DNA from 2 places in the Agrobacterium sp. 22-210-1 genome. Region 2 is predicted to be linked to the other one. Evidence: riboswitches for the same ligand, from Rfam matches in the RefSeq annotation. Region 2 holds a riboswitch; the other holds the start of a gene.
What was found. A riboswitch is a leader RNA that binds a small molecule or an ion and turns the genes downstream of it on or off. The one in region 2 is predicted to bind cobalamin.
Positions count from the first base shown of each region.

Region 1: it holds a riboswitch for cobalamin, as region 2 does, so the genes downstream of both, ACQZ5F_RS14990 (ABC transporter substrate-binding protein) here and nrdH (glutaredoxin-like protein NrdH) in region 2, are expected to answer to the same signal.

Region 1 covers NZ_JBNWCI010000002.1:446,775-453,796, reverse strand. Annotated here, with positions in the region: gene ACQZ5F_RS15010 (cupin domain-containing protein) at 1-333, opposite strand, end outside; gene ACQZ5F_RS15005 (2-hydroxyacid dehydrogenase) at 363-1,289, opposite strand; gene argE (acetylornithine deacetylase) at 1,308-2,432, opposite strand; gene ACQZ5F_RS14995 (GNAT family N-acetyltransferase) at 2,673-3,551, shown strand; cobalamin riboswitch at 3,680-3,915, shown strand; gene ACQZ5F_RS14990 (ABC transporter substrate-binding protein) at 4,076-5,107, shown strand; gene ACQZ5F_RS14985 (FecCD family ABC transporter permease) at 5,104-6,132, shown strand; gene ACQZ5F_RS14980 (ABC transporter ATP-binding protein) at 6,129-6,929, shown strand; gene ACQZ5F_RS14975 (pseudoazurin) at 6,926-7,022, shown strand, end outside.
Region 2 covers NZ_JBNWCI010000001.1:2,591,905-2,598,926, forward strand. Annotated here, with positions in the region: gene nrdF (class 1b ribonucleoside-diphosphate reductase subunit beta) at 1-689, opposite strand, end outside; gene nrdE (class 1b ribonucleoside-diphosphate reductase subunit alpha) at 706-2,892, opposite strand; gene nrdI (class Ib ribonucleoside-diphosphate reductase assembly flavoprotein NrdI) at 2,880-3,278, opposite strand; gene nrdH (glutaredoxin-like protein NrdH) at 3,291-3,512, opposite strand; cobalamin riboswitch at 3,813-4,036, opposite strand; gene ACQZ5F_RS13005 (nucleoside triphosphate hydrolase) at 4,170-4,799, opposite strand; gene ACQZ5F_RS13010 (ATP-binding cassette domain-containing protein) at 4,796-5,578, opposite strand; gene ACQZ5F_RS13015 (ABC transporter permease) at 5,578-6,660, opposite strand; gene ACQZ5F_RS13020 (sugar ABC transporter substrate-binding protein) at 6,887-7,022, opposite strand, start outside.

The sequences.
Region 1 (7,022 bases), on a different contig from region 2:
CTTGCGGACGGTTTCGATGGTCTTCCAGACGCCGACGAAACCGGGCTTCATGACGAAACTGTCGCCTGCCGTGTAACGCTGCGGTTCGCCGCCATCAGGGGTGATTTCGATGACGCCGGCCAGAATATGGCAAAATTCGAAGGTCTCACCTTTGATCGAACGGCTTTCGCCCGGGGTCGCTTCCCATATGCCGGTCTTTACGGTTCCATCGCGGGCTTCGTCCAGCGCCCAAGTCTTGAATGAAGGGTCGCCGGCGATCAGGCGTTCCGGCAGGGCCTTGGAGGCCTTCGGCTCAAAATCGGGATTGGTGTCGATAGGCTTGAGAAGCGGCATGGATTTTCCTTTCTGAAATAGGCGGATGATCAATATCCGCGGCTGCGGTCGACAAGGCCGAGCGGCTCGAGGCCGGATTCGTATCGTTTGATATTGTCGACGACCGTGCGGGCGGCGGAATGGGGCTGGGTTACGCTGGCAATATGCGGCGTCAGGAGGATTTTCGGATGGGTCCAGAAACGATGGTCCCCAGGCAACGGCTCGGGATCTGTGACGTCGATCACCGCGCCGGAAAGCCTGCCGCTGTCGAGTGCATCGAGGAGTGCGCCATGGTCGAGCTGTCTGCCGCGCCCGGCATGGACGAGAGCCGCGCCATCCGGCAGCAGGCCAAGGCGCTCGGCATTTAGAAGCCCGGTAGTCTCGTCCGTCAGCGGCAACAGGCAGACGAGGATATTGCTGGTGGAAAGAATGGCTTTCAGCCCATCATCGCCGTGGTGGCAGGTGACGCCATCGATCTGGCGCGGAGAACGGCTCCAGCCGGCAAGCGGAAAACCGAAAGGTTTCAACCGTTCCAGTGCCGCAACGCCCAGCATGCCGAGGCCGAGAACGCCGACCCGGCATTCCTCCGCCTGCCGCTGGCCCGGCAGGGCTTTCCATAGGTTTTGGCGCTGCTGTTCCAGATAGGCCGGCAGGTTGCGGTGAAGGGCAAGCACGCCGAGGCAGACATATTCCTGCATCATACGGATGATGCCTTCATCCACCATGCGCACGACCTTCACCGTTTCCGGGATTGCATCGATGTGAAACTGGTCGACACCTGCGCCGATCGAAAACAGGATTTCGAGATTGCGGTAACGCGCGATATCCTCTGGCACCGTCCATGTGATGAGGTAACGCACCGCATCGGGATCGACAGTGGCGGCATCAATTGAAAACGGCAGGCCCGGCAGTTCGGTGGCGAGAGCCTGCCGGAAGATTTCGCCGCGCTTTGCGTCGGAATTGAAGAGAAACGTCATCTGAAATCCGTCATTCGGTTAAGCGGCGCAGCGGCGGCCGAGTGTTTCCAGCATCGACTGGCAGGCGGCAAGTTCGCCCGCGGTTATGAATTCGTCCGGCTTGTGGGCGCGGCCGATATCGCCCGGGCCGCAAATGATGGCATCTATTCCCGCCGCCTGGAAAAGCCCGGCCTCCGTGCCGTAGCTGACGGCTGCGAGGTTGGGGGTGCCGGTCAGTTGTTCCAGAAGCAAAGCAAGCGGCGCTTCGGCTGGAAGCGATAATGCGGGGTAAGCGCTCATCGGTGTCCATTCGATATCGACGCCCGTTGCGGCAAGCGCTTCGACGGCGCTTTGTACCGGCTCCAGCAGGGCGAGTGGTAAGACGCCCGAAATTGCCCGCGCTTCCAGTTCGATGGTGCAATGATCGGGGATGATGTTGATCGCCTGCCCGCCCTTGACCGTGCCGATCTGCAGCGAGGAATAGGGCGGCTCGAAGGTCGCCTCGAAAGGTCCCCGCGTCAGCGTATCGGCGGTTTGGACCGCCTTTGCCATGATGCCGGTCATCAGGTGAATGGCGTTTATCCCCTGATCCGGACGTGAGGAATGGCCGGACCGGCCGCGCAGGGTGATGCGCGCTGCGGCCTTGCCCTTATGGGCGCGAACGGCGCGCATATTGCTGGGTTCGCCGATGATGGCGCCCGCCGGCGGGGCACAAAGCTGCGGCAAGCTGGCGATGAGATGGGGAACGCCACGGCAGCCCGCCTCCTCGTCATAGGAAAAGGCAATATGCACCGGCCGTTCAAGCGCCATGCGCGAAAATGCCGGTGCTGCAGCGAGCACAATGGCGAGAAACCCTTTCATGTCGGTGGTTCCGCGCCCGTAAAGCCGGTCGTTTTCGGTTCTCAACCGAAACGGATCGGAAGACCATTCCGGTTCTCCGGCCGGCACCACATCCATGTGGCCGGAGAGGATGTAACCGGCGCGATCGGCCGGGCCGAACGTGGCGAAGAGGTTGGCGCGGTCGCCCTCCGGACCCGGCAACAGCGAGACTTTCGCGCCTTGGCTTTCCAGGTAGTCGGCGATCCATCCGGCAATATCGCCATTGGCGGTGCCGACAACGGACGGGAAGGCGACGAGACGCTCAAGGATTTCGATTGCGTTCATGGTCGTCCCCGCTGGTCGTCCCCACTGGCCGGTCGTTTATGCTGGCCGGATTATTCCTCGCAGAAGCTTAGAGTGGCCGGCGGCGTTTATCTGCTGAAATGCCGGTGATTTCGGTAGATTGTTGTGTCCTTCCAGTGCTTTCAGAAAATTCCTGCCGGCAGGGCCGGTTATCTTCGGATGTCATGGGCTGGGCTGCCGGGACCGAAGGTTCCGCGCCGGAGGGAATGAGAGCCGTTTGCTATGGAGCTGCTCAAAGTCGATAGTTTCGAGTTGCGGACCGTGGATATCGCGGATGTGGAGGCGGATCACCTGCATGCCCTCTCCATGGCTGTCGGATGGCGGTATCATGCCAATGAATGGTGTTTCCTGCGCCAATGCGGTGTCGGCCTTGCGGCGCTGGACGAGATCAACCGGGTTGTCGCGACCGCCATGCTTTTTCCCTATGATCGGGCTTTTGCGACGCTTGGCATGGTCATCGTTTCCCCACGCCTGCAGGGGCAGGGCGTAGCACCCTGGCTGGTCAGGCAGCTTGTGGCGAAATATCCTGCCGCTGCCTTGCGGTTGAATGCCACGGAGGTGTCGCGGCGGCTTTTTGCGGGGCTCGGTTTTACCGGAGATACGGAAAGGGTGCATCTTCTGCGCGGCAAGCCCCGCTGCACCACTGAAACGCCGCAGCTTGGCAAGAAGCAGAGGATCGAGCCGGTTTCGGAAGATCATCTGTCCGCCGTGGAAGATCTGGACCGGGAGGCTTTCGGCGTTTCACGCCGGGGCGTGCTGCGGCGTCTCCTGCGGGAAAACACCGGCTATGGCCTGTTCGAGGCGGATCGTCTGGCCGCCTTCGCGCTGCGGCGGGCGGCAGGGCGGGGCCACATCATCGGCCCGGTGGTTGCGGAGGGGGAAGCCGAGGCAGTCGCGCTGGTCAGGCGGCATTTTGCCGATCTCGACGACCAGCTTGTCCGGCTCGATGCCGTGCGCGATGACGGTTTTTTCACCGATTTTCTGGCGCAATCCGGGCTGGTGGTGATTGAAACACTGACGACGATGTCAAAAAATGCACCGCAGCCGGCAGGCACCGGCTCTGCTGGTATCTTTGCTCTGGCAGGCCCATCCCTTTGCTGAAGCGCGCCGCATCCCATCGAATTCATGTCACGCATTTTGGGTTCCTGTCGTGTGCATGCGTTTGTCGCAGGACAGTTTTCACACCCTTGGGAGACATTCTTTGGCGATTGACGCCTCGCCTCTTGCCCCTTATGTGAGAAGACGACGGTTCCTGCAGCCGAAAGGCGAAGGGATTAATAGGGAACATGGTGCGGGTGATTTTCATCGCCCAATGCCGTGGCTGCCCCCGCAACTGTAAGCGGATTGCCGCTCATCCCCGTGACGCCTTAAAGGCGTCATGCCACTGCATTCTCCGGAATGCGGGAAGGCAGATGAACGGCGCAAATCCGTGAGCCAGGAGACCTGCCGTCAAAATATGAACCATCGTTACGGGCGGGGAAGCCCGGAGGAGGAAATTGTAATGTTATTTCATAACATTTGGTTTGCGTCCCGTCGTTGTTCTCCGTACAAGACGTTCCGCTGTTGCTGCGCGTTCTAACGCCTGCTGCTCTGGAACAAGCGATTTAATTTCGACTGGAGAACACATGTTTAATCCTGGACGCCTGCCGGCCTATGCCGGCCTTCTGGCCGCTGTGCTTGCGGTTTTGCCTGCCGCTTCCGCTCATGCTGCCGAAACGGTCTATCCCCTGACGATCAACAGCTGCGGTCAGGACATCACCTTCAAACAGGCGCCCGCCCGCACGGTATCCGTTGGCCAGAGCACGACCGAGGTCCTTTATCTGCTGGGCGTTGCCGACAGGGTGGTGGGTACGGCGCTGTGGATCGGCCCGGTTTTGAAGGGTTATGAGGAGGCCAACGCCAAGGTGGAGCGGCTGGCCGACAATGATCCGAGTTTTGAGGCCGTTGTCGGCAAGAGGCCCGATCTCGTAACGACGCAGTTCCAGTGGCAGATCGGCCCCGAAGGTGTTGTCGGAACACCGGCGCAATTCGCCGAACTCGGTATTCCCGTTTATACCTCGCCTGCCGATTGCGTCGGCAAGGATAATTCCGGCGGCGGTGACGGCGTGCGCAAGACTGGCTTCACCATGGAGCTGATCTATCAGGAAATTCGCGATCTCGCGAAAATCTTCAACGTGCAGGATCGCGGCGAAGAGGTTGTCGCCGATCTGAAGAAACGTGAGGAGGCAGCCCGCGCCAAGATCGCTTCGGCGAATGGCAAGATTTCCGCCGTCTTCTGGTTCTCCAGCGCCGAACTGGATATCGACCCTTACGTGGCGGGCCGCCATGGCGCGCCCGGTTACATCATGTCGGCGCTCGGGCTGAAGAATGTCATCGAAAGCGATGAGGAATGGCCGACCGTTGGCTGGGAAACCATCGCCAAGGCCAATCCGTCCGTCATCGTCGCTGGCAAGATGGATCGCCGCCGTTTCCCGGCCGATGACGTTGCCGTCAAGCACAAGTTCCTCGCAGACGACCCCGTGGCCAGCATCATGCCCGCCGTCAAGCAAGGCCATGTCTTCGACATGGATGCGCAGGCGATGAACCCGACCATCCGCACGATCGAAGGCATTGAAACGCTGGCCGAGGCGATTTCGGCCGCCGGTCTCGCCAAGTGAACGGTTTTTCCGTCAATCTCGGCAGGGCGGGGCTGGCTTTTGCCGCGCTTGCCCTGCTGCTCGTCGCGCTGATGGCCGGAGCGGCCATCGGTGAGACCGCCATTCCCTTCGACGTGGTGGCGAAAACCATCGCCAACCGTGTCTTTCATGCCGGTTACCCGCTGGAGCCGCTGGATGAGGGCATCGTCTGGAGTTACCGTCTGAGCCGCGCCGTTGTCGCCGCCTGTTGCGGCGCTTCGCTGGCGCTTGCCGGTGCGGTGCTGCAATCGCTTTTGCGCAACCCGCTGGCCGACCCCTATATTCTCGGTATTTCCGCAGGCGCCTCCACCGGAGCGGTGGCGGTCGCGCTTCTGGGTATCGGGGCAGGGTTTCTGACCATGCCGGTGGGGGCGCTGATCGGGGCTTTTGTTGCGTTCTCGCTGGTCAGCCTTCTGGCGGTGCGCGCCGGCCATGGCAACAGCGCCATCATTCTGGCCGGCGTGGCCGGTTCGCAGCTGTTCAACGCCATGACCTCGTTCATCGTCACCAAATCCGCCAATGCCGAACAGGCGCGCGGCATCATGTTCTGGCTTCTCGGTAATCTTTCCGGTGTGCGCTGGCCCGATGTCTGGATGGCTTTGCCGGTCAGCATCGCCGGTCTTGCGGTGTGCCTCTGGTATTCCCGGGCACTGGATGCCTTCGCTTTCGGCGGTCAGGCCGCCGCCTCGCTCGGTATTCCGGTCCGCCGGACCTATGCGGTGCTGATTTCGGTTTCGGCGATCATGACGGCGGTCATGGTGTCGTTGGTTGGTTCCATCGGCTTTGTCGGTCTTGTCATTCCGCATGCGGCGCGCATCTTCGTCGGCGTTCGCCATGGCATGTTGCTGCCGGTGACGGCGTTGACCGGTGCTGTTTTCATGATCGTCGCCGATATTCTCTCGCGCATCGTCATTCCCGGTCAGGTGCTGCCGATCGGGGTCATCACCGCGCTCGTCGGCGCGCCGGCCTTTGCCTTCATTCTCGGGCAGAAAAGGGGGCGATCATGAGATTGTCCGCTCACGACCTGCATTTCCATGCCGGCAATGTCGATATCGTCCGGGGTGTTTCCATCGATGTCGGTTCCGGGGAGTTTCTGGGCATTATCGGCCCGAATGGTTCCGGCAAAAGCACGCTGCTTTCCATGCTGGCCGGTATCCGCAAGCCGCGCCGTGGCCACGTCACGCTTGGTGACGACGCGCTTGCCTCCTTCGGACGGCGTGATCTCGCCCGCCGATTGGCCTTTGTGGAGCAGCAGGCCGAAACCACCGAGCGTATTACGGCTCGACAGGCCGTCGAACTTGGACGCACCCCCTATCTCGGTCCGCTCTCCGCCTGGTCGGCCAATGACGACGCCATCGTTAATGCCGCGCTCGACAATGTCGACATGGCGGACAAGGCGGAACGATACTGGCATCACCTTTCCGGCGGCGAACGCCAGCGCCTGCATATCGCCCGCGCCCTGGCGCAGGAACCGCACATTCTGTTGCTCGACGAACCGACCAATCATCTTGATATCGGCCACCAGATCGGTCTGCTCGATCTGGTTCGCAGGCAGGGGCTGACGGTCGTGGCGGCGCTGCATGATCTCAATCACGCCGCCATGTTCTGCGACCGCGTCGCCATCATGCATCGGGGGCAGGTGATTGCGGCCGGTGCACCGCGCGAGGTGCTCACATCGGCGACGATCGCCGATGTTTTCGGGGTGCAGTCCGTCGTCACCACGGATGAAGGCGGCTTTTCCCATATTCGTTTTCTGCCGGCCCATGGGATGGCCGATCAGGCAAAGAAAGTATTGGCACGATGACGAGATTGAAAAAGCTTCGCCTTGGCGTGCAGCGGCGTAATGCTCTGGCCGGAATTGTATTGGCGCTGGCCACGGGCCTTCCCTTGCATGCCA
Region 2 (7,022 bases):
AGATCGAAGGCGAAATCCTTGATTTCCTGTTTTTTCGCCTCGTCCAGACGCTCCAGCGCCCGCTGGAACTTATAGCCGATATAATAGCCATGCACGGCCTCGTCGCGGATGATCAGACGGATAAGATCCGCCGTATTGGTGAGCTTGGCGCGGCTTGACCAGAACATCGGCAGGTAGAAGCCGGAATAGAACAGGAAGCTTTCCAGAAACACGCTGGCGATCTTCTTCTTCAGCGGATCGCCGCTGTCATATTCACGCATGATGAGCGCGGATTTGCGCTGCAGGAACTCGTTTTCCTCCGACCAGCGATAGGCGTCGTCAACGTCAGGCGTGAGGCAGAGCGTCGAAAAGATCGAGGAATAGGAGCGGGCGTGCACGGCCTCCATGAAGGAGATGTTGGAAAGCACCGCCTCCTCATGCGGCGTTGCCGAATCCTCCATCAGGCGCACGGCGCCGACACCGTTCTGGATGGTGTCGAGCAAGGTCAGGCCAGTGAAGACACGGATCGTCAGTTTCTGTTCTTCCGGCTTCAGGGTTCCCCAAGAGGGGATGTCGTTGGAAAGCGGCACCTTTTCCGGCAGCCAGAAATTCGAGGTCAAACGGTTCCAGACTTCGAGGTCCTTGTCGTCCTCGATGCGGTTCCAGTTGACTGCGCGGATACGGGACGCGGGTTTTACGGCAATGTTCATTGTCTTGTCCCTCAATTCAGAGCGTGCAGGAAACGCAGCCCTGAACCTGCGTGCCTTCCAGCGCCATCTGGCGCAAACGGATGTAATAGATGGTCTTGATGCCCTTCTTCCAGGCGTAGATCTGCGCCCGGTTGATATCGCGTGTGGTCGCCGTATCACGGAAGAACAGCGTCAGCGACAGGCCTTGATCGACATGCTGGGTGGCCGCCGCATAGGTGTCGATGATCTTTTCAGGGCCGATCTCATAGGCATCCTGATAATATTCGAGATTGTCGTTCGAGAGATAGGAAGCCGGGTAATAAACGCGGCCGATCTTGCCCTCTTTACGGATTTCGATCTTCGAGACGATCGGATGAATGGAAGAGGTGGAGTGGTTGATATAGGAGATCGAACCGGTTGGCGGTACGGCCTGAAGGTTCTGGTTATAGAGACCCGATGCCATCACGTTCTGCTTCAACGCCGTCCAGTCTTCCTGCGTTGGAATGGCAATGCCGGCTTTTTCGAAGAGCTCACGGACCTTTTCCGTCGCGGGCAACCATTCCCGGTCGGTATATTTGTCGAAATAGTCGCCCGAGGCATATTTGGAACTCTCAAAGCCCTTGAAGCTCTGGCCCCGTTCCACGGCAAGACGGTTGCTGGCGCGGATGGCGTGATAGGTGACGGTGTAGAAATAGATATTGGTGAAATCGACGCCTGCTTCAGAACCATAGAAGATGCGTTCGCGCGCCAGATAACCGTGCAGGTTCATCTGGCCAAGCCCGATGGCGTGGCTGGCATCATTGCCCTTTTCCACCGAGGGAACGGAGGAAATGTGGCTCATGTCCGACACTGCCGTCAGCGCCCGGATGGAGGTCTCGATCGTCTTGCCGAAATCGGCCGAATCCATCGCCGAGGCGATGTTCAGCGAGCCGAGATTGCAGGAAATATCCTTGCCCATATGGCTGTAGGACAAATCTGCATTGAATTCGCTCGCTTCGCTGACCTGCAGGATTTCCGAGCAGAGATTGCTCATGCTGATGCGGCCGGCGACCGGATTGGCGCGGTTCACCGTATCCTCAAACATGATGTATGGGTAACCGCTTTCGAACTGGATCTCGGCGATCACCTGGAAGAATTCGCGCGCCTTGATCTTCTTCTTGCGGATGCGGCTATCGGCGACCATCTCGTGATATTTTTCGCTGACAGAAATCTCGGTCAACGGCACGCCATAGACCCGCTCCACGTCATAGGGCGAGAACAGGTACATATCCTCGTTGTTGCGGGCGAGTTCGAAGGTGATGTCAGGGATAACCACTCCAAGCGACAGGGTCTTGATGCGGATTTTTTCGTCGGCGTTTTCGCGCTTGGTATCGAGGAAGCGCATGATGTCAGGGTGGTGGGCATGCAGGTAGACTGCGCCGGCACCCTGACGCGCACCGAGCTGGTTGGCGTAGGAAAAGCTGTCTTCCAATAGCTTCATGACAGGAATGACGCCGGAAGACTGGTTTTCGATCTGCTTGATCGGCGCTCCGAATTCGCGAATATTGGTCAGGGACAGCGCCACGCCGCCGCCGCGCTTCGAAAGCTGCAGCGCCGAATTGATGGAGCGGCCAATGCTTTCCATATTGTCTTCCACACGCAGCAGAAAACATGAGACCAGTTCACCACGGCTCTTTTTGCCGGCGTTGAGGAATGTCGGCGTTGCCGGCTGGAAGCGGCCGGAAATGATCTCGTCCATCAGGTCGCGGGCAAGCTGCTCATCGCCGCGCGCCAGAGCCAGCGCCACCATGCAGACGCGGTCCTCGTAACGCTCCAGATAGCGTTTTCCGTCGAAGGTCTTCAGCGTATAAGAGGTGTAATATTTGAAGGCACCGAGAAAGGTCGGAAAACGGAATTTCCGGGCATAGGCCTCGTCATAGAGATCTCGAACGAAATTGAAGGAGTACTGGTCCAGCACCTCCTGCTCGTAATAGCCCTCCGTCACCAGATAATCGAGCTTTTCCCTGAGGTTATGGAAAAAGACGGTGTTCTGGTTGACGTGCTGCAGGAAATATTGCCGGGCCGCAAGGCGGTCCTTGTCGAGCTGGATCTTTCCGTTCTCGTCGTAAAGGTTCAGCATCGCGTTCAGCGCATGATAGTCCAGAGCCGCTTCGAGCGGTTTCTGAGTTGTGGCTGCCGGCTGTTTGGCGTCCTTGCGCAGCGCGCTCGAGGTTAGCGTGTCCAAAATCGTTCCAATCCATGTTTGACGTTGGCGACATCTTCCTCCGTGCCGAGAAGCTCGAAGCGATAGAGAAACGGCACTGCGCATTTGCGCGAGACGATATCTCCGGCGGATGCGAAAGCTGCGCCAAAATTCGTGTTGCCCGCCGCGATGACACCGCGAATGAGATTTCGGTTGGAGGGCTCGTTCAAAAACCGGATGACCGGCTTCGGCACTGCCCCTTTCATACCGCCGCCGCCATAGGTGGGGGTAACGAGCACATAGGGCTCCGACACCTGAGGCACGTCATCCTCAGCACCGAGCGGCAGGCGAAACAAGCGCCGCCCGAGCTTCATAAGGAAACGATGCGTGTTTTCAGAGCGGCTGGAATAATAAACGATCAGCCCCATCACGCTGCCGCCTCAGCTGATCGCGCCGATCATATCCGGCCGGAAACCCGCCCAATGGCGTTCGCCGGCGACGACCACGGGAACCTGCATGTAACCGAGGCCGCGAACGTGATCGAGCGCATCCGCATCTTCAGAAATATCGACGATCTCATAGGGGACACCGATGCGGTCCAGCGCACGATAGGTGGCGGTGCATTGGACGCAGGCGGGCTTGCTGTAAACGGTGACGGTCATAATTTCCCTTTCGAAGCCGCTTTACACACGGCTCAACATTGCCGATTGCGGTCGCAATCGGGTGGATGGATCTGTCATTCAGGTGAGGCGCACGGCTTAGAGGGTTTGTCGCATTTCCGGACGGAAACCGGTGTCCCTGAAAATGTTCCGGGCCGCGTAAGATCACTCTCTACGCCGATGAGCGCAGGAACTTAAAAAAATGCACTGGCATGACTTCACCCCGAAGCTTGTTCTGGAGGGGGCAGAAAAGGGCGAACGCAATTCATTTGCGCCATACCTTCCTTCCGGACACCCCGCCCGTGGACGTTTGCGCTCAAGGCAGGTCTCCTGACTTGCGGGTCACAACATCTGTTCCGGCCTTCCCGGAGCTTTTGACCCCAGTGACCCAAATCGGAACGATGCTCGCCGCTTACAGTTGCGGGGGCAGTTTCGGCCTTGCTTCGCCATAATGGCGTTACGCACCGAATTCCCGTCTTAGCTCCCAATCCTTGCGAATCGGAAGAACCTCGAACACCACATATAGTATATGAGGAAATTTTCACGTCAATGAATAGACACAGGAAAGCCCCACCCTGTGGATCAAAAAGATTCAACACATGGTCAACAAAGGCTTAACGACAAGTGCGCCTTGCCGCCACAGGACGGGAAAGCGTTAATCTATTCCCAGATATCGATGTGAATATCGGCGGGGCGGGTATTCTCGATCACCCTTTTGCCGTTGGGAAGATCGTTTTCAAACAGCTTGGCGTGGACCGCAGCTGCATCAAGACCATAGCCCTGCCATCTGTTGCGCAGCCTCTCTTCAAGCACCGCGACGGACGGTCCAACGAAAATGGTGAGGTCGAAGTTATCGGAAAGCGCTGTCCAAGGCGCCTCGTTGAGCAGCAGATAATTGCCTTCAGCCAGGATGAAGCGGGTCTCAGGCGCGATGGCGCGGGCGGAAGCAATGGCGATTTCGCGGGAGCGGTCGAAAACCGGAACAAGCACCTCCTGCCCGCCCTTGCGAACGGCAAAGACGATATCGAGAAAACCACGCACGTCGAAGGTTTCGGGCGCGCCCTTACGCGACAGCAGCCCTCGCTCTTCAAGTATGCCATTGTCCATATGGAAGCCATCCATCGGCAGGACGGCGGCCGTTTCGTCCCGTGCGAGCAAAGCATCGCAAAGGGCATCCGCCAGCGTGGATTTGCCGGCCCCAGGGGGACCGGCAATAGCGAGGATAAAACGGGATTTACCTTCTGCCCGCCGAAGAACGTCTTCGGCGATCGTTTCAAGCTTCAGCGTCATGCGGCAAGCGTTTCCTTCGGCGCTTCCTTGGCGCCGGTCATGAAGGCGACGGCGTCGGACATGGAGTAGTCCTTCGGATTGATGACGCACAGGCGCTTGCCGAGCCGGTGGATATGGATGCGATCCGCAACCTCGAAAACATGCGGCATGTTGTGCGAGATGAGAACGATCGGCAACCCGCGCGAGCGCACGTCCAGAATAAGCTCCAGAACGCGCCGGCTTTCCTTGACACCAAGCGCCGCCGTCGGTTCGTCGAGTATGACGACCTTGGAGCCGAAGGCCGCCGCGCGCGCCACCGCTACACCCTGCCGCTGGCCGCCGGAGAGGGTTTCCACCGCCTGATTGATGTTCTGGATCGTCATCAGGCCGAGTTCCGAGAGTTTCTCGCGGGCGAATTTTTCCATGGCCGGACGATCCAGCGCGCGGAAAAGACTGCCCTGAATGCCGGCTTTGCGGATTTCCCGGCCGAGGAACATATTGTCGGCTATGGAAAGCGCCGGCGACAGCGCGAGGTTCTGATAGACCGTCTCGATGCCGGCCTTGCGCGCCTCGATGGGCGAGCGGAACTGCACGGGCTGGCCTTCCAGCCTGATCTCTCCCTCATCGGGCGTCACCGCACCGGAAATCGCCTTGATGAGCGAGGATTTGCCGGCGCCGTTATCGCCGATCACGGCCAGGATTTCTCCGGGATAAAGATCGAAATCGGCATGGTCGAGGGCGGTTACCCGGCCGTAGCGTTTGACGAGATTGCGTGCTGTGAGAATGGGTTCTTTTGCCATCAGCCTGCTACCTTTCTGATCCACTGGTCGATTGCGACAGCCATGATGATGAGGACGCCGATCAACAGATAGGTCCATTGCGGGTCGGTTCCGATGAGCCTGAGGCCGAGCGAAAAGACGCCGACGATCAGGGCACCGAAGATCATACCCATGATGGAGCCGCGCCCGCCGAACAGCGACAGGCCGCCAATGACCACTGCGGTAATGGATTCGATATTGGCGAATTGGCCGGCGGTCGGCGAAACCGAGCCGATGCGGCCGATCAAGGCCCAGCCGGCGAAGGCGCAGATGAGGCCGGACAGGGTATAAACGGTGGTCAACATACGCTTGACGTTGACGCCGGCAAGTTCGGCAGCATCCGGATCGTCACCCACAGCATAAAGATGGCGGCCCCAGGCGGTGCGGTTGAGCACATACCAGAGCAGGGCGACAAGCAGAACCATGGCGATGACGCCATAGGTGAAGACCGCGCTGCCGACACGGATATTGGCGCCGAAGAATTGCAGGATCGGCGCCTGCTGGGCGATATCCTGGGCTCGGATCGTCTCGTTTGCGGAATAGAGGAAGTTGGTCGCCAGTACAATCTGCCACATGCCGAGCGTGACGATGAAGGGCGGCAGCCTCATGCGCGAGACCAAAATACCGTTGATGAAGCCGCAAAATGCGCCGACGGCGAGGCCACAGAGAATGGAGAGTTCCGCCGGCAAGCCGTAACGGAAGGTGAACTGTCCCATGATGACGGAGGACAGAACCATGATCGCGCCAACCGACAGATCGATGCCCGCCGTCAGGATGACCAGCGACTGCGCCGCGCCGACAATACCGACGATGGCGACCTGCTGCAAAATAAGGGTCAGCGTGAAGGCCGAGAAAAACTTGCCGCCGAGGAGCAGGCCGAAAACAATCAGAGACAGCACCAGAACGATAAGCGGAACGGCCGCCGGACTGGAGTGGAGAAAGTGCTGTAGTTTTTCCAGAACACTCTTGTCGTGCGTATCGAAAGCGGCGACCTGCGTCGAACTTCCCGAAAGCACATTTTCAAATTCATTATGCGGCTGAGCCCGCACCGGCTGATCGCTCATGGATTTTCCTCCCGATCGCTCTATCGCATCCGCCCTGAAACAAGGGTCTACTTCCCAAAAGAATGACGCGTAGATTCAAAGTGTTGTGAAGCGGGCCAATCTCGTGTCTGCGGGACGCGCGGCGCGCTCGTTTGTTCCTTTGTCCGATCCCCCGGATCGTGCCTGATATTCATTCTGCTCCAAGGGCGGGGGCACGAATGCCCCCGCGGGTTTCAACGGTGAGGCATCAGCCCCAGCACTTGTTGAGACCTTCCTTCGTATCGATGGAGTCGAGCCCCTTGACCGGCTTGTCGGTTACCAGCGTCACACCGGTGTCGACGAAGTTCTTGCCTTCGGTCGGCTTCGGCTTTTCACCCGTATCG